DNA from 3 places in the Cellulosilyticum sp. I15G10I2 genome. Region 3 is predicted to be linked to each of the others. Evidence: riboswitches for the same ligand, from Rfam matches in the RefSeq annotation. Region 3 holds a riboswitch; each other region holds the start of a gene.
What was found. A riboswitch is a leader RNA that binds a small molecule or an ion and turns the genes downstream of it on or off. The one in region 3 is predicted to bind thiamine pyrophosphate.
Positions count from the first base shown of each region.

Region 1: it holds a riboswitch for thiamine pyrophosphate, as region 3 does, so the genes downstream of both, thiM (hydroxyethylthiazole kinase) here and thiC (phosphomethylpyrimidine synthase ThiC) in region 3, are expected to answer to the same signal.
Region 2: it holds a riboswitch for thiamine pyrophosphate, as region 3 does, so the genes downstream of both, thiW (energy coupling factor transporter S component ThiW) here and thiC (phosphomethylpyrimidine synthase ThiC) in region 3, are expected to answer to the same signal.

Region 1 is NZ_FMMP01000006.1:847,254-853,758, forward strand. It holds gene BN3326_RS04200 (helix-turn-helix domain-containing protein) at 1-154, opposite strand, end outside; gene BN3326_RS04205 (helix-turn-helix domain-containing protein) at 475-939, shown strand; gene mltG (endolytic transglycosylase MltG) at 1,661-2,761, shown strand; gene BN3326_RS04215 (O-methyltransferase) at 2,857-3,534, shown strand; gene BN3326_RS04220 (peptidase U32 family protein) at 3,527-4,765, shown strand; TPP riboswitch at 4,843-4,940, shown strand; gene thiM (hydroxyethylthiazole kinase) at 5,017-5,844, shown strand; gene thiE (thiamine phosphate synthase) at 5,831-6,463, shown strand.
Region 2 is NZ_FMMP01000020.1:28,918-35,422, reverse strand. It holds gene BN3326_RS17750 (PRK06851 family protein) at 19-1,116, shown strand; gene BN3326_RS17745 (zinc dependent phospholipase C family protein) at 1,175-1,759, opposite strand; gene thiW (energy coupling factor transporter S component ThiW) at 1,858-2,364, opposite strand; TPP riboswitch at 2,428-2,538, opposite strand; gene BN3326_RS17735 (alanine/glycine:cation symporter family protein) at 2,757-4,172, shown strand; gene BN3326_RS17730 (MerR family transcriptional regulator) at 4,427-4,825, shown strand; gene BN3326_RS17725 (HesA/MoeB/ThiF family protein) at 4,889-5,569, opposite strand; gene BN3326_RS17720 (MoaD/ThiS family protein) at 5,571-5,795, opposite strand; gene BN3326_RS17715 (tungsten cofactor oxidoreductase radical SAM maturase) at 5,854-6,505, opposite strand, start outside.
Region 3 is NZ_FMMP01000028.1:327,776-334,280, forward strand. It holds gene BN3326_RS20555 (putative manganese-dependent inorganic diphosphatase) at 47-1,675, shown strand; gene BN3326_RS20560 (DUF1858 domain-containing protein) at 1,768-1,980, shown strand; gene thiD (bifunctional hydroxymethylpyrimidine kinase/phosphomethylpyrimidine kinase) at 2,115-2,903, opposite strand; gene BN3326_RS20570 (HAD family hydrolase) at 2,922-3,566, opposite strand; gene thiC (phosphomethylpyrimidine synthase ThiC) at 3,577-4,878, opposite strand; TPP riboswitch at 4,982-5,080, opposite strand; gene BN3326_RS20580 (FMN-binding protein) at 5,543-6,247, shown strand; gene BN3326_RS20585 (copper amine oxidase N-terminal domain-containing protein) at 6,419-6,505, opposite strand, start outside.

The DNA.
Region 1 (6,505 bases), on a different contig from region 3:
TTGTTCCTTTTCTTCTGCCATGAGTTATATGCCATATATATTCCTCTGTAGCTCCTACTGCCTCTGCAAGTTCTCTTTGAGTCATCCCTACTTCTATAAGCTTCTTTCTGACTTCTATTCCAAAAAGAACCTTGGGATCTTTTAATTTTGTCATATGCATCCTCCTTGCCTGCTTAAATGTCTATGCTTCTTGTGTTTTTACTCCTTCCAGTGCCTTTTGGATATATAAGCACTCTCCCTTCTCTTTAGATATGACTTCTAGATAGGGTGTATAATTAAAACTTAAAATGGGATTTTTTGGATATTTTCTGAAAATATATTTAAATATCCGGCTGGGTGTGTTACTATTTTGGTAGGTTTTCATATCATATTATAATTATAATTCAACGAACGTTGAATTGTCAAGGTAAAAATAAAACAATTGTTGAATTATAGGTGTTTAAGTTCAACAACTATTGAACAAGGGAGGCTTTTATGAATAATATTGATCCGATTGCTTTTGGACAGAGACTTAAAGAAGCATTGAAAAATAATAATATTACGCAAAAAGATATCGCCCAAAAGATTGGCGTATCTAAAACTTCTATAAATAACTACGTTCAAGGGCGTATTCCTGATGCTGTCATACTATACCAATTAGCTTTAAATTGTGATGTTTCTGTTGAGTGGCTTCTAACAGGAAATGATTCTAAAACTGTAAGTTCAACTTACGTTGAATCTGTTAAAACTGAGGGTACTCTCGTGCTCTTAAGTAGAGAAGAAGAATATCTTATTAATTTAGTTAGACAATTACCTCCTCGTGATCGAATAAAACTTGAAGGTATTGTTGAAGAAAAAGTGGCTGAATGTGGGGTATCTAAGAACACAGTGCCAAACTCATCAGCCTACACGACTGGAAACGAAGACGGTGAAGAAGCAGCTACACTTGAGTTAGCTTAATTTTTTATGTCTCTTATGGTATGATTTCATATCATTATTAAAAATTACATTTATAAGGAAGTAACTCACATTATAGTGTCCCATTGCATCTTTGATAAACTATAATTAAGTATTGCCTTGAATCCATTGATATTCAATCAATGGGACATATTCCTAATGATTTTGCATGTTTGTCCCATTGTAATTTGCTGATTTTAGTATAAAATATAGCATCATGGTTCGATTAATAACAGTAGTGTTATGCTTTTGTTACTACCTTATAACGCTTGATACATATAGCTTTTAAAGATTTTAGCACATATAGAATAACAGTCCAGTAACACTACTTTAACAAATAACACTGGTTTTACTAGATCATAGGCTGATGAGTGCGCTGACTTCTGTAACTCAAAATGCAAAAAAGCTTATGAGCCCTTATATTTCAAGGCTTATAAGCTTTATAGCTACATTTGCAACATTATTGTCAGTGTTCATCCCACTTATTCACATATTGTTGTGGATGAATCCCATGTTATCAATGGTTTTCCCTATTTATCTCTCGTTATCCCGGTTTTATTTATTGGACAGTTATTCTACAAATGTACAATAACTTCAAATTTTAGCTTAATAACCCACAACTCTTTAAAAACGCGTATATTAAAAAGGATTTGTTAATACTTTAGTTGAATTATATTGAAAAAATAGGTATAATTTTTATAAAATAGTATTTAAGGAGATTATTATGTTTAAAAGAGGTTCAACTATACGGTTTACACTTAGTACTATTCTAAGCTTAGCCTTACTTATAGTATGTATTGTAGGAAGTGCCAGAGCATTTTCTTACTTTTTCAATTATACTTCTAATATTGTTGAGAGTGATGCATCACGAGAAAAGAATCCTAATATTAAAGAAATCTCAATAGAAATTTTAAAGGGTACCACGGTTAAAGAGCTAGCTGATTTACTTTATGAAAATGATTTTATCTCAAATCCATTTTATTTTAGACTTGAAAGTAAACTTAGTAAATTAGATACACAGCTTAAGCCTGGTAAATATTCTATCAGTAGTAATATGTCTAATACTCAGATTCTAAAGCTTCTTACGTCAGATATGACAGTTGCAGAAGAAACTATTAAATTTACCATTCCAGAAGGTTACACTATTATTCAAATAGCCGACAGATTGGAAAATTTAAATATCATCTCTAAAGAAAGCTTTCTTGATGCGGTTAACAATCGCGAATATGACTACGCTTTTTTGAGAAATCTTCCACGCGATACAAAATATGCACTTGAGGGCTACTTATTTCCAGACACCTATATTGTGCGTAAAGGCGCTACTCCTGAAGAAATTATTATTAAAATGCTTAACCGGTTTCAAGAGATTATTTCACAATACTCTAATTATATTAATTCCTCTGAATATAGCTTACATGAGGTATTAGCAATCGCCTCTATTATTGAACAAGAAGCAAAATTAAGTGAGGAACGTCCTATTATTGCAGGTGTCATCTATAATCGTCTAAATTCAGATATGAAGTTACAGATGTGCTCAACTGTACAGTACGTATTAGAAAAAAGAAAGGCAGCTCTTTCTTATGCAGATCTTGAAGTTGTATCTCCTTATAATACTTATACCAATACCGGGATACCTATAGGTCCCATCTGCGCACCTGGAGCGGAATCTATCAGTGCTGCGCTGATGCCTGATACAAACGATTATTATTTCTTTGTTGTAAAAAATGAGGCGGAAGGTTCTCATTCCTTTAGCGCTACAGCAAGTGAACATGAACGCAATAAAACAAGATATAAACAAAGTGTAGATAAAAACTTTTATGAGTAAATCGTCCACAAGGGCGATTTATTCTTTTGTACTTGAACAAAAGAATAAATTGATTTATATTGACAGTGGAGAATATTTTAAGAAAGGAAACTTTTATGAGCGAAATTAACTACAGTTATATTGTTGAATATATAAGAGCACTTCATCCCGTACCTACCTCAAATGTTTTACTGGAAATCGAAAAAAAAATAGCAAGTGAGACTGAGCACTGGCCAATTATTAAACCTGAGGTAGCTGATTTTATCAAGGTTGTTTTATCTCTTATAAAACCTGTTCATATTTTGGAGATTGGTACTGCCGTAGGCTACTCTTCTATTTTGATGAGTGAATTTTTAAGTGAAAATGGGCATATTACTACAATAGAACGCTTTCCGTATATGCTAAATATAGCTAAAGAAAATATTAAAAAAGCAGGCCTTGAGGAAACTATTACTGTCCTTGAAGGTGATGCTTCAGAAATTTTGCCCACTCTAGATGCAATGCAGTATGATGTAGTCTTTATGGATTGTGCTAAGGGGCAATACATTCATTTTTTACCAGAGTGCCTACGATTATTAAAGCCTAATGGGCTTTTGATTACAGATAATGTTTTACACAAAGGAACAGTGGCACGTTCGAGATATTTGATTGATAGAAGACAAAGGACAACCCATTCAAGACTAAGAGATTTTTTATGGACGATTACACACAGTGATGAGCTTAGATCCAGCGTATTGCCGGTTGGTGATGGCATTGCATTAAGCTTTAAAACAGGAGGGAAAACCAATGACTAAGCCAGTAGAATTATTAGCTCCAGCTGGGAGTTTAGAAACATTAAAAATTGCTGTTTTATATGGTGCAGATGCTGTTTATATTGGCGGAGACCATTACGGCTTAAGAGCAAAAGCCAAAAATTTCACTCTCGAAGAGATGGCTGAAGGAATAAAATTTGCACATGCTCATGGTGTAAAAGTCTATGTAACTGCTAATATTTTTGCACATCATGATGATTTTGAGGGTATGAAAGATTATTTTTTAGCCCTGTCATCTATGTCAGTAGATGCCCTTATCGTTGCAGATCTTGGTGTATTTAGCATTGCTCGGGAAGTTGTACCAAATATGGAAATTCATATTTCTACGCAAGCTAATAACACGAATTATCATAGTGCGCTCTTTTTATACAAGCAAGGGGCAAAGCGTATTGTAGTTGCCCGTGAATTATCCTTTGAAGAGATTAAAACAATGCGTCAGCATCTTCCTGACGATGTTACACTTGAAGCTTTTGTTCATGGTGCAATGTGTATGTCTTATTCCGGAAGATGTCTTTTAAGTAACTATATGACCCATAGAGATGCTAATCGTGGTGAGTGCGCCCAGCCATGCAGGTGGAAATATCATGTAGTTGAAGAAACGAGACCTGGGGAATATATGCCTATTGAGGAAACTGAGAGAGGAACTTATATTTATAATTCCAGAGATTTATGCATGATAGAATATATCCCAGAACTTATTGAAGCTGGTATATACAGTTTCAAAATAGAAGGCAGAATGAAAACACCTCTCTATGTTGCAACAGTGGTTAAAGCTTATAGAGAGGCAATTGATACTTATTTATGCGATCCGCATGCTTTCGCCTTGAAAAAAGATTACTTTTTTGAAGAGGTTGGCAAGGCAAGCCACCGTGAGTTTACAACAGGCTTTTACTATCAGAAACCAACATCCGACGATCAAACTTATTCTCATAATTCTTATATAAGAAACTATGATTTTTCTGGTATGGTTATTGACTATGACCCCATAGAGCATCTTGTAACCATCGAACAAAGACGTAAGTTTTCAGCAGGCGATACGGTTGAAATCCTTGTTCCGAAAGGCCCTCCTATTAGCTGCACCGTAGAAACATTATGGGACGATAAGGGAAACAGTATTGCCTCTGCACCTCATCCTAAGCAAATTGTTAAGTTCAAAGTATCTGAAGACGTTAATGTACCTTCAGTTCTTAGAAAATTAGACCTCAAATCATAACACTGCTACAGAGCGTATTTCTATACACTTTACATTCTTTTAAAAAACAAGTATAATAGGAGAAAATTTAATAATTTATGTGTTTGCGGGGGAACCATATGGTTGAGAAGGCTAAAACCTGACCCTTTGAACCTGTTAGTTAATACTAACGTAGGGAAGCAAATCAAATATTCTATATTTGATATATTTAAACGCTTACCTATCGGTAGGCGTTATATTTTTGAAATAGAAAAGAATTTGGAGGTGCTTTTGTGCACGAAATCGTTGCAAAAATTACTGACATCGTCTATCAAACAAAAAAGGAAACACCTCTTGTTCATTGTCTGACTAACCCACTTACAGCAAATGATTGTGCTAATATCATTCTTACAGTTGGCGCAAAGCCTATTATGGCACAACACTTACAAGAAATTGCCCAAATAACAAAAAAGTCAAAAGCTCTAGTTATCAATATTGGTGGAATAACAGACGATATGATAGAGAGTGTTTTTCTTTCAGGCCATATCGCAAAAGCTCATAATATTCCTATTATATTTGACCCTGTTGGAGCTGCTGGGAGCGACTTGCGTAAAACACTTTCTAAGCGTATACTCACTGAACTAAGTCCAGACATTATAAAGGGCAACATGTCAGAAATTAAAGCCTTATGCGACCTTGAAACAGATGCAGTCGGCGTTGATGTTGCTGCAGGAGATATTATTACAGATAAAAATGAACAGTACTTAGCGGAGATTGTAAAAGCGCTTGCAGTTAAACAAAACGCTGTCATCGTAGCTACAGGCAAAACAGATATCATTGCTAATCAAGACGCTATTTTCTTAATTAAAAATGGTGTTTCTATGATGAGTCAGGTTACAGGTACAGGATGTATGTGTACAAGCCTCATAGGAGCCTATTGTAATACAGGAGATTATCTTAGCGCTGCTATTGCAGCCGTAACTATTATGGGCATTTCAGGTGAACTTGCACAATTATCTTGCAAGGGTATCGGGGGCTTTAAGACTTTGTTATTTGATAATCTTTATACTATTTCTGATGAAACAATAAAAGAAAGGAGCAAAATTATTGCTTACCATTGATTATTCATTATACCTTGTAACAGACCATACATACTTTAACGAGGAAACATTTTATGCCGCCATCGAAACAGCCCTTCAAAATGGAGTAACCATTATGCAATTACGAGAAAAAGATGCTGATTCGAGACGTTTTTTTGAAAGGGCACTTAAGGTAAAAAGACTTACAGATTTCTATCAGGTACCACTCATTATAAATGACAGAATAGATATTGCTTTAGCTGTTGATGCTGCTGGAGTACATCTCGGCCAAAGTGATCTGCCGGCTAAAGAAGCGCGCAAGCTTTTAGGAAAGGATAAACTTATCGGTGTAAGTGCAAAAACAATATCACAAGCACTCGATGCCCAAGAGGCTGGAGCTAACTATTTAGGAACCGGCGCCATTAACCCAACTACTACAAAGGTTATCACACAACTTACTGAAATTTCTACTTTAAAAGCAATATGTAATGCTGTAAATATTCCGGTAGTTGCAATAGGTGGGATATCCGAAAACAATGCCAGTAATTTAAAAAATACAAACATTAACGGGATTGCAGTTGTATCTGCTATTTTAGCACAACCTGATATTGCCTCTGCAACAAAAAAGATGTCTCAAATTTCAAAATCAATTATAGGATAGTCACTTAATATGTCCATAGTAATAAAACTCAATTTAATCTTT
Region 2 (6,505 bases), on a different contig from region 3:
TACTTAAGGAGTACATTTATGTCTGGTCAGGTTAAAAACTATTATGCTGCTGCAAATACTGCAAAAGGCTGTCAAAAGCTTTTTGAAAGTAATATTAAAGATCTAGATAAGTTGTTTATTTTACAAGGGGGGCCTGGTATCGGCAAGTCTTCTCTTATGAAAAAAGTGGGTAACACTATGTTAAAAAAAGACTATGCTATTGAGTATCTGCATTGTCCTTCTGATAATGGTGCTATAGATGGGGTTATTATTCGTACACTTGGGGTGGGTATTGTAGATGGCGCAGCTATTTATCCAATGGAACCACAAGCACCAGGTGCTATAGAAGAATATATTAATCTTAATGCTGCTTGTGACTGCGATAAGTTAGCTCTAGATAAGGCGGAACTCGTTGACTTAAAGACACGAATAAATGCCTGTTATCCTATGGCTTATGATCAATTTAAACAAGCTCTTCTAATTCATGATGAATGGGAAAAAATCTATATAGATAATATGGATTTTAAAAAAGCTGATGAACTGACACAGCTGGTTATAGCTAGGATTATAGGTGAAATAAGCTATTCTAAGAAGAGTGTTATACGCCATCGTTTTTTTGGTGCTTCTACGCCAAAGGGACCCGTTGATTTTGTGCCACTTATTACTCAAGACCTTTCTAAAAGATATTTTATAAAAGGCAGGCCTGGTTCTGGGAAATCCACTATGTTAAAAAAAATATTATTAAAAGCCGAAAGTTGTGGTCTTGACGCAGAAGTTTATCATTGTGGCTTTGACCCTAACAGTTTAGATATGATCCTTCTGCCAGAGTTAGATTTATGTCTATTTGACAGTACTGCGCCCCATGAATATTATCCTGAACATATGAGTGATGAGATAATAGATATGTACCACGAAATTATTACACCTGGAACAGATGAAAAATATAAGGCTGACATAGATGCTATTAAAGCACGTTATAAAGATTGTATTCAAACAGGCATTAACTATTTAGCCCAAGCTAAGACTTTACATGATGCGCTGGAGAAGTATTATACAGAGGCCACAGATTTTAGTATTATAAATGAAATCTATGGCGAACTTATTGATAAAATAATTTTAAAAAAAGTTTCACAATAAAAATGGGATGTTCTGTAAAAAGCATATAAAGACTGCTTTTACGGAACATCCCATTTAGTTAGATAATCTCAGTTTGTAAAAAATCATAAGCTACGCCAATAGTCGGTACTTCTATTTTTGGCACTTGTATAAATGCTGCAAGTTGCTTTACGATACAAATCGCTGTATTAACAGCATAATGTATATCTTTATCAATACTATGCGCTCCATCATTATATAAGGCCAGGCGCCCATTTATTGTGTCCTCAATAGTTTCACCACACACTTGATCAATCACTTTAATATCTCCCATGATACATTTTTTAATAAAACTAAGTTCTAAAAAATGTTCATAAGCTGTATGCTTTGCTATACTTACTATATTTTTTTGTTTTCTATAAGGCTCTGTATGATATAAACAATGATAGTCACATATAAAGTGTGAAATCACACCTAATGCCACCGAAAGTGATTTAACAGACATAGGCGTAATCATAATATGTTCACAGTACTTTACAAGATCCTCTAAACTTTGATGTGAAAAATGCGGCCAATCTATAACACCTGGATTAACATCAGGCTTAATATTGCCATATACGTAATGGAAATAATCTAGTTTGATTGCCATTTGTGAAGTAATTTCTTTATATAATACGTTTGCCATTAGCAAATGAGTTGTAATATGCATTGGATCACCCTTTCTCTATTACTATAATACGATCCTTGCATTATTACTAGAGTAAAATATAGGTTAAGTTCAAATTAAATACCATTTTCTTTGCGGAGTACCTTAATAACCTTTGTGCGATCCATGATACTTATTATGATAATTGCAACTACGCCTCCTACTGCTGAGCTTATTCCAAAAGGTATAATAAACCCAAATAAGGCTGCCTGTCTTCCCATTAATAACACGGCTATTGGATATGCCGCAAGTGCCCCAATAATACCAGTACCTACAAGTTCTCCAACAAAGGCAAAAACTAATTTTTTACTTTTAAGAAATAATAATCCCGCAAGCAGTGCCCCAAACATACTGCCTGGAAAAGCGAGCAGCGTTCCTGTTCCTAACATAACTCTAATAATTGAAGTACAAAATGCAACACCTACCCCGTACCAAGGTCCTAATAAAACCGCTGTTAAAACATTAATAAGATGTTGAATCGGAAAACATTTCGCTGCACCAATAGGAATATAAAAGGTAGAGCTTGTTACTGCCAATGCAATTAAAATACCTGCCAAACAAATTTTCTTTACTTTGCTGTTCATAATCTAAACCCCTTTTCTATACAACTAAAATATGGGACATACCAATACAGGTATGTCCCATTAAATTTATTAATGTAAAATTCCTACGTTGGCATTATCCAAATCAGGTATATGGGTCGAAGCTGCAATTTACTTCCTCTCAGCCTGTATGCACAAGCTCCCCAATATTCAATTTTTCTCAGTATAGCATATCTCCCTATTGGTTTCAATGTTTTTTAATTTTCTTGCAGTAACACTTGAACAGGTAATCATATCGTGATAGAATTATTCTAAAATTTTCAATCTTCTACAAAAAACTAGTTAATTTCAATACTCTGTATGATATCTATAGATATATGTCTATACATATATATTCTATAAACCCATATTCTAAACATTTTAAGGAGGTACTTATGGAAAAATTTATTGAGTTAGTCGAAAAAATCAATGGTGCAGTCAATAATGTTGTTTGGGGTTGGCCTATGCTGATACTTATTATTGGAACAGGCATCTACTTCACAATCAGAACCAACTTTTTTCAGATCAGAAGATTTGGTCATGTTCTAAATGAAACTTTTTTTGCCATCTTTAAAAACAAGAATGTTACAACGACTAAAGACAAAAAATCTATTACACAATTTCAAGCTTTGTCAACTGCACTAGCTGCAACTATAGGCACTGGAAATATCGTTGGGGTTGCTACAGCGCTGACAGCTGGAGGTGAAGGTGCTATCTTCTGGATGTGGGTTTCTGCTATTTTTGGTATGATGACCAATTATGCTGAAAATGTGCTTGGCATCTTTTACCGTTATAAAAATGCCAAAGATGAGTGGATGGGCGGACCTATGGTTTATATTGAAAAAGGTCTGGGTCAAAAATGGCTGGCTGTAATCTTTTCTGTTTTTTGCGTCGGTGCATCTTTTGGTATTGGTAATATGACTCAAGTCAACTCTATTTCTTCTTCACTAAATGCAACCTATAACATTCCAACTATTATTACCGGCCTTTTCATTGCAGCAATGGTTGCACTTGTTATTGTTGGTGGTATTCGCCGTATTGGGAAGGTCACTGAGAAAATAGTTCCTTTTATGGCAATGGCCTATATTATTGGATCCCTTATTATTCTTATTTTACATATTAATCTTGTTCCAGCAGTCTTTAACAGTATTTTTACAAAAGCCTTTAGTTTAAAAGCTGTTGGCGGCGGGGCTGCTGGTACAGTGATGGCTTCTGCAATTAAATGGGGCTTTAAAAGAGGTGTTTTCTCAAATGAAGCAGGTCTCGGCAGTTCAGTAATGGTACACTCTGCTTCTGATATTAAAGAGCCTGTTAAACAAGGTTTATGGGGAATTTTCGAAGTATTTTTTGATACAATTATTGTTTGCTCTTTAACTGCTTTTGTCATTATTTCAACGGGTGCCTTAAATTCAGGGGCTCAGGGTTCTGAGCTGGCAATCATCGCATTTTCTGATGGATTTAGTACTTTTGCAGGACATTTTGTGACCATTGCCATTTTACTCTTTGCTTTCTCAACTATACTTGGCTGGTCCTATTACGGTGAAAGAGCTATGGAATATCTCCTTGGCTTAAAATCTATTATCTTTTATAAAATTGCTTTTATTCTAATGATTGTTGTAGGTGCAACAGTCAGCCTTGACCTCGTTTGGGATATATCTGATACACTCAATGCACTTATGGCGATCCCTAACTTAATTGGCGTTCTTCTCTTATCTGGTGTAGTCATTAGAATTACCAACAATTATATCGGCCGAAATCTTTCAAAAATACCCTCAGAAGAAAAACCAATGTGCTCAGCCTACGATAAATAATTTTAAAAACCTCCGCAGCGATTTCATCCAAGCGGAGGTTTTTATCTGTCTTTATCTAGCACTTTTATAAATTCTAAGTACATCCTGTCCCTACAACTTTTTGAGCCCGCCGCTTGGATGCTCATTGCCATATCCAGCAGCCGTATCAATATATTTAACTTGATGATGCCCTCAAATATGAAGTATAATAAAATTCTAAACCTTAACGTTAACTTTAAGTCAATAGATAAACTAAAAAATGAAAGGAAAGATTTATGGATTATTCTATTAAGCAAGTATCCGAAAAAACAAATTTAAAAACCCATGTTTTGCGTTACTATGAAAAAGAAGGTTTACTGCCTTTTGTAAGCCGAAGTAAAAGCGGAATCCGCCGTTATTCAGAAGGTGATTTGGAATGGATTGGATTAATCTGCTGCCTTAAAAATACTGGAATGTCTATAAAACAAATCAAAGATTTTGTTGAACTCAGTATTAAGGGCAACGAAACCTTAAAAAAGCGATGTGATATGTTGATTGCACACAAGAAAAGTGTTGAAACACAAATTGAAGAAATGCAGGATCATTTGCGAAAGGTAGCTCACAAAATAGAGTACTTCACAGGACAATATGAAAAATACACTCTCGACCATCCCGATCACACCGAAGTTATATAACAAACGACGTCGTCAATAAGGTACTGTGCTTTATAAAAAAGCGCAGTACCTTATTTTTAAAAACTACTCGAGTTCTAATACTTCATATTCATGATCTAATACATTCATAAAGAGCATTTTTTTTCTTAATAAGTCCCCCCGGTGAATGAGTATCTTAACAACTTCACTCACCTGCTGGGCACTTATAAGTGCTGGTGTAAAGGCAGGGTTTCCCACTATCTTTTCTTTACCAGTAGAGTTTCTATTTTTATAAATTTTATTTAGTGTGTCTTCTCCTGGAAAAATAGTTGATACCTGCCCGTACCACCCAGCTATTGCACCATGTACAAAGGGTATTTGCAGCGCCTTGGCAGTTTCTTGAATCAAAAATCTTGCCTCAATACTATCTAGTGCGTCAACAATCACATCATGATCCTTTAATAATTGCTTTGCATTTTGAGGGGTCAAAAATGCTGTAACAGGGTATAGATTAGTTTCTGGATTAACTGACAGGATTCTCTTTTGGGCTGTAAGCGCTTTACTTTCTCCTAGGTTTTGTGTATCTGATAAAATTTGTCTGTTAAGATTACTTTCATCAAATACATCACCATCAATGGCAGTAATTGTGCCTACCCCAAGTCTTGCAAGCATTTCAATGCTATAGCCTCCGAGTCCCCCACATCCTACAACACATACTTTTGCATCATGTAACATCTGATTTTCTTCTTCACTAAGTGTTATTTGGTTACGCGCATATCTTTTCATATCATCCGCCTCCAACCGGTGGAAAAATGGATACAATATCGTATGCGCTGAGCTTGGCATTTAGAGCGCCATCTCTTCCATTAATTAATAATATAGCTACATCTTCTTTCGGAATTTTTAACAAATCAATAATATCCTGTGGGCTCATCTCATCTTTCATATCCAAAATGACTTCCTTACCACGGTCTTGACGCAGTGTAGCAAATAATCTTACTTTTATTTGCATTTCCCTCTCCTCCTATCTGAAATTTATATTTGTTAAATGAACGATGCATTATGATACGCTATACGCAATAAATAAGTTTTCTTGCCCACAAACAATCGCCGCAAGACGGCATGTTGCCATAGCAATCTATCTCAGAATTCCTTACCATATCACATCCATCTGCTAAATCACAGTCAATACAAGAAGGATAATGATTATTAAAAACTGTCATACGAAAATCTGCATACCTACCACTTCCCCAAATTTCATTTAAAGGCTTTTCAGATAGATTGCCAAAAGAATAGGCACAAACACTTTTATGACGTTCAAATACGACTTCTGTACCATCATGAGCAAATCGGTAACAGGGCACCACATCCCCTGAAACTGTAATCATAGTTGCTTGATCTTCTATAAATCTGCATCTTCTTTCTGTTTTTAACTGGTACGCTGGTAACTGTAATGCTACAGTTTTTGCAAAAGCATGGTTTTGAATTTTCTTAAAAAGTGCCTGAATTTCTTTATTTTCATAACGTGTATAAAGCGCCAACTTTTGATCTTCTATAGTCATTGGTAAAACATTAGATATAATGACTCCAGATACTTCGTGGACTGCTGCTAAATCGATAATTTGAAAAACACTGTCTTTATTCATATCCGAAAGTACCATTTGAAAAGACACAGTTGGTGTTTTATATTTTCTTTTTTGCTTGAACTCGTTTAAGGCTTTT
Region 3 (6,505 bases):
GTTTATTTTACATTAAATAGTTGCCTACAATTTAAGGAGGACATTTATGGAAAAAAATATACATGTTTTTGGGCACACAAATCCTGATACAGACTCTATTTGTTCTGCAATAGCTTATACACATCTCAAAAAAGTTTTAGGAACAGAAAATATCAGAGCTGCGAGACTTGGTAAAGTTAATAAAGAAACCCAATTTGCACTAGATTACTTTAATGTCCCCGCACCTTTATTAATAGAAAACATTAAACCTCAAGTCAGTGATATGAATTATTATGCCGTTCCTCCAATCTATGTAGGAGATTCTGTTAAAAAAGCTTGGGATGTTATGACGACTAATAACAGACAAATGATTCCCATTTTACATCCTGATCATAAACTTGCAGGTGTTATCTCTATTTCTGATATTGCTAAAACTTATATAGGACTTACAGATGCATCGGTTCTTAAAAAACACAAAACACCCTTTAGTAATATTTGTTCCGTATTAGACGGCGAATTAATTTCTGGCACTTATCCATCTCCTTGCATATCAGGAGATGTTTATACAACAGCTTCTATCGGTGAAAATACTGTACTTAATAACATGGATCTTATCATTACAGGTTCAAACCCTTATCATATTCAAATGGCTCTTGATTCTGGGGCTGGCTGTATTATTCTTACGGATCAGAATATGTCTGATATAAAGCTTCCTATCTCACTTTCTACCTCTTGTGCTGTTATTTGTACTTCTTTCTCATTCTTCAAAACAATTAAGATGATTTCTCAGAGTATTCCTGTCAAAAACATTATTATCAATCAAAATCTTATTTATTTTGAAACAGATGACAGTTTAGATGAAGTTAAAGAAGTTATGCTTAATAGCCAGCACAGACACTTTCCCATACTAGATGAAGAAGGTCAAGTAAGAGGTGTTATATCAAAAAGACATCTTATTGATATACAAAAAAAGCAAGTTATATTAGTCGATCATAATGAAAAAGACCAAAGTATTTCCGGTATTGATCAAGCTGAAATATTAGAGATTATTGATCATCATAGAATCGCTAATATTGATACAAGAACCCCTGTATTTTTGCGAGCTGAACCAGTCGGATGTACGTGCACTATTATCGCAAAAATGTATGAATCGCATCAGGTTGTACCCCCACAAGAAATTGCCGGACTGATGTTAAGTGCTATTTTATCCGATACACTTATTTTCAAATCTCCTACTTGCACCCCTGATGATATAAAAATGGCTAAACAACTTGCAAAGATCGCTCATATTAATCTGAATGAATATGGTAGCGAACTTCTTGGTGCCGGCACTTCCCTTGAGGGCATTCCCGCTTCTGAACTTATAGATACAGACCGCAAGAAGTTTATAATCGGTAAATACAGTGTAAGTGTCGCGCAAGTCAATACAGGTGACTTTGACAGCTTATTTAGTCTTAAAGAAGCTATCTTCGAAGAGATGAAGCACTTGGAGATGCGTGAAAACTTAGACCTTTGCCTCCTTATGGTAACAGACATCGTAATTGGCGGCACTGAGCTATTAGTTATTGGTAAAGAACGCTGGCTTGCTGAACACGCTTTTGGACTTTATAAAACAGATGACAGTATTTTCTTACCCGATGTTTACTCAAGAAAACAACAAATCATACCAAAACTTATGACCGCTACTCAAATTTAAAGAATAAAAGTTGAAAAATGCGCCAATTATATTTATAATAATATGTGTTAGATTGTATAATACTATTCTTTTTAATAGAAGGAGATAAAATCATGGCAACTCAAATCACTAAAGATATGATTATCGGACAAATTTTACAAATCGATAAAGGTGTTATTCCAATACTTATGAATGCTGGTATGCATTGTCTTGGCTGCCCATCTTCACAAATGGAGTCTATTGGCGAAGCATGTATGGTTCATGGCATCGATGCTGATGAGTTAGTAGGTAAACTTAATAGTTACCTTGCAACTGTAAGCGAATAATAACTACGATTTGCTACTACATTTCTAATAGAGGACAGATGGGCTTAGACCTATCTGTCCTCTATTGTTTGTGTTTTTTCTAGTAATCTCTCGCAAATGACCCTCAGCCTATTTGTGATGTCCTTAAATCCTATTTACTTTTCTTTTATACTATAATGGTGGCTAAGGGGACTGCTTCCATAGCCTAGATTTGTATCACTACGCAATGCACCTGCTACATATGCTTTAGCACGTTTTACACTTTCCTCTAGGCTTAGTTCTTTTGCCAGATTACAAGCAATGGCTGAAGAAAGGGTACATCCTGTGCCATGTCTTTCTTTTTGACCTATCCTATTGCCTTTAATCCAAATAATCTCTCCCCCGGAATAAATAAGATCATCTGCCCGGTCAACTAGGTGACCGCCTTTTATAAGTATATGTCCCTTATAAAACTTATTGATCTCTTCAGCAGCTTTTATCATATCATCAACCGTACTAATTGAAATACCAGATAAAAGTTCAGCCTCTGGTATATTGGGCGTAATGACATGGGTTATAGTCATAAGTTTGTTTTTGAGTGCATAGAACGCATCATCATTTAATAAGCTTCTGCCGCTGGTGGCTATCATAACAGGATCTAGAATAACCTTTTGAGCATGGTACTCTGTCAGCTTATTTACAATGCTCTCTATAATCTCTGCTGATGAAACCATCCCTATCTTAACTGCATCAGGGTAAATATCTGTAAATACTGCGTCTAACTGTGCCTCCACAAACTCTGGTGTGCATTTTACAACTTCAAATACTTTTTGCGTATTTTGAGCTGTAAGTGCGGTTATAACGCTCATCCCATACATTTTATGTACCGTTATCGTCTTAAGATCAGCTTGAATACCTGCCCCTCCGCTGCAATCAGACCCTGCAATAGTTAATACTGTTTTCAAAATAACCCTCCTGCTTATTTATAATAGTTCCTTAAAAGATACTATAAAATGATCACATACTTTCTCGAGTTCTTCCCTATCTTGCTCAGATGATGCATCATAAACACCTACTACTTTGAAGCCTGCTGCTTTAGCCGTCTTGACACAATATAAGGCATCTTCAAAAACATAAATGTTCTCTTTATCTATTTCGAGTAACGCTGCTGCCTCTAAATAAATTTTCGGTTCGTCTTTGCCTACTCCTATTTCATCGCAAGTTAGGATAAACTCAAAGTATTCTAAGATGCCAAGTCTTTTTAAAGCACAAAATGCTAATCTTTTATTAGAAGCTGTTGCAATCCCCATCTTTGCACCTTTTTTTTGAAGTACCTTTAGGTACTTTTCAATAGAATCTTTTAATGGAATAGTCGTTTTATAATGTTCTGCTACCTGTGCATAAACTAGGGCCATAATCTCTTCTGGTGTATGATTAATGTGATATTTATCTCTAAAATACTCAGCTGACTGATAAAAGCTCATTGATTTCAATGTTTTTTCAATATCTTCTGGCGGCGTAATGTTATGACTTAATAAAAAGTCAGTACCTATACTGCCCCATATGCCCATAGAATCTATCAGGGTGCCATCAAGATCAAATATAGCGCCTTTAATGGTCTCAAGCATCTCTTACCTCCTAAATAACATCAACATGTTCGCCGTTTAAAATCTTATTCATATTTCTTACAGCACACATTTTACCGCACATTGTACAAGTATCTGAATGCTCTGGTGTAGATTCTTCCCTATATCTTCTTGCTTTTTCTGGGTCAATGGCAAGATCAAACATCTTTTCCCAATCAAGATTTTTTCTTGCCGTACTCATTTCATAATCCCATGCCTTAGCACCTTTTATACCTTTTGCAATATCCGCTGCATGGGCTGCAATCTTAGAAGCTACAATCCCTTCTTTCATATCTTCAAGATTAGGCAGTCTTAAATGCTCAGCCGGTGTCACATAACAAAGGAAAGATGCTCCGTAAGTTGCTGCAATGGCTCCGCCTATTGCTGATGTAATGTGATCATATCCTGGGGCTACATCAGTTACGAGAGGTCCTAACACATAAAATGGCGCACCCTTACATATTGTTTGCTGGATCTTCATATTAGCTTCTATTTGATCTAGAGGCATATGGCCTGGCCCCTCAATGATGACCTGAACGTCTTTATCCCAAGCTCTTTGTGTAAGTTCTCCAAGTGCAATAAGTTCTTCGATCTGAGAAATATCACTGGCATCCTCTATGGAACCTGGTCTGCAAGCATCCCCTAGACTCATAGTTACATCGTAAGTTCTGCAGATTTCTAAAACTTCATCATAAAATTCATAGAAAGGATTTTCATTGCCTGTCATTTCCATCCATGCAAAAATGAGTGAACCCCCTCTTGAAACAATATTTGTTAAACGTTTATTATTTTTAAATCTTTGAGCTGTTTGCTTATTAATGCCGCAATGTATGGTCATAAAGTCAACACCATCTTCTGCATGCATCTTAACAATATCAAGCCACTCCTTAGCTGTAATTTTATCGAGTTCTTTATTATAGTAAACAATCGCATCATAAATAGGCACTGTACCTATCATTGCCTTACATTCTTCCACAAGTTTTTTTCTAAAAGTATGGGTATCTCCAAAAGAACTTAAATCCATAATAGATTCTGCACCCATTGCAACTGCTCCTTGGACTTTTTCCATCTCCATCTCAAGATTGAGACAGTCTTTAGAAGTTCCTAAATTAACATTGATTTTAGTTTTTAATTTATTACCTACACCGTTTGGATCTAAAGACTTGTGGTTTTTGTTAGCAGGAATAACTGCCTTACCTTGTGCGACTAACTCTCTTAGCTCTTCAACTGCCATATTTTCTTTTTCGGCTACTATACGCAGCTGTTCTGTGATAATACCTTTTCTTGCTGCATCCATTTGTGTTGTATATTGCATTCTACATTTCTCCTTTACAAGACATATCAATTTAATTTAACATCCTATGAAAGGGAACAAAAAAAGTGCCTACTATACACAGTAAGCACTTCTAATCCAATACAAAAGTATAAGATACGCCTCCCTACGCTAGTATTAACTAACAGGTTCAAAGGGTCAGGTTTTAACCTTCTCAACCAAAATGGTCCCCCCGCAAAACATAGATATTAAATTTGTCTTTAGTATAACACTGCTGGGTAATTAAGTAAATCCCTATAAATAGGGGAGTAAATCATTTGACTTAGGTCTGCAGGGAATTTTAGGGTTCTCCAGTTGCCCACTTGCGTAGTTCTAAAAATCTAAGCACTTTCTTCAAATGAACGCCGCAAACTCGCGTACGCTTAAACAGTGCGGCTAAAAGCCATTTGAATAAACTACTAAGATTTTCGTTACGAGCTACTCCAGAGGCAACTTCCGAACCCTAAAATCTCCCTGCTAGGCTTTAGAATGTGTTTAATCTGCCAATTAAAAAATAAGGCCTTTTACCACAGTTTTTAATTAAAACAACCGGTATTCGTTGACATTTTTATATAAATGCTTTATTATTATCACAGATATTGATAATCAATATCATCTATTCGGCAACCTAATACATTTTAGGATAAAATATTAAGGAGGATTAAACTTGCATTTATTAATTAAACTTATGGCTATAGGTACAATGATTTCTATTCCTTTAGTTGGTTGTACTTCACAAAAAGAGGTGCCAAATAATATAGCGGATAAGAATACTAAGATACAAATATCCCAACCCATTACTGAAAATGAAAATACATACTTGGAAGAGAAAGCAGAAGAAGAAAAGCAAGATATTAAAAGCGCAGAAAAAGAAACCCCTAATACCCCTGTAACATCTGGTAATAAGGAAGATGCCAAAAAGGATACTATTAAAGATGCTACAGTGCCAAAGGACGCTTCTCAACCAATAACTCCAAATAATAACAAAGTAACTGATAATACAACAACTCAGAAAACATTAAAACCTACTACAATTAACACCTCAAGCATGCAAGATGCTAAAGATGTAGTAAAAGAAGATCCTAAAGAGCAGCAGCCTTCAGAAATTAAAGTATCCCAACCTATCATTTATAAAGGTTCTGCTATGGGGAATGATGGCATGATAGATGTAGCTGTAACTGTAATTGATGAGAAAATTTACAGCATTGAGGTGCTATCTCATGAAGACACTCCGAGGATTGCCCAAAACGCATTTGAACATCTTACTAATACTATTGTTGCTTCGCAAAAGATAGACATTGATACCGTATCCGGTGCTACATACTCGTCTGAAGGTTTTTTAAAAGCAGTTAAAAACGCTCTTGCTAAATAAATTATTAATCTATGAGTCATTGGGCTGTTTCCCAATGACTCATTCTCTTTCAACATATATGGATTTAAAAAGTCTGTAAAAATTTTTGTGTTCAACTAAAAAAGCAGGTACTCTAAGTGAATACCTGCCTCAAATTTTGATAAACTACTTCTAATTAACTCTTATCAGCGATTACTTTTTTGGATAACTATATACCCCTCTATTAAGCCCGTCGTTAATTGCTGAAATGACTTTGCCTGATCTTAACGTAGCGCCTGT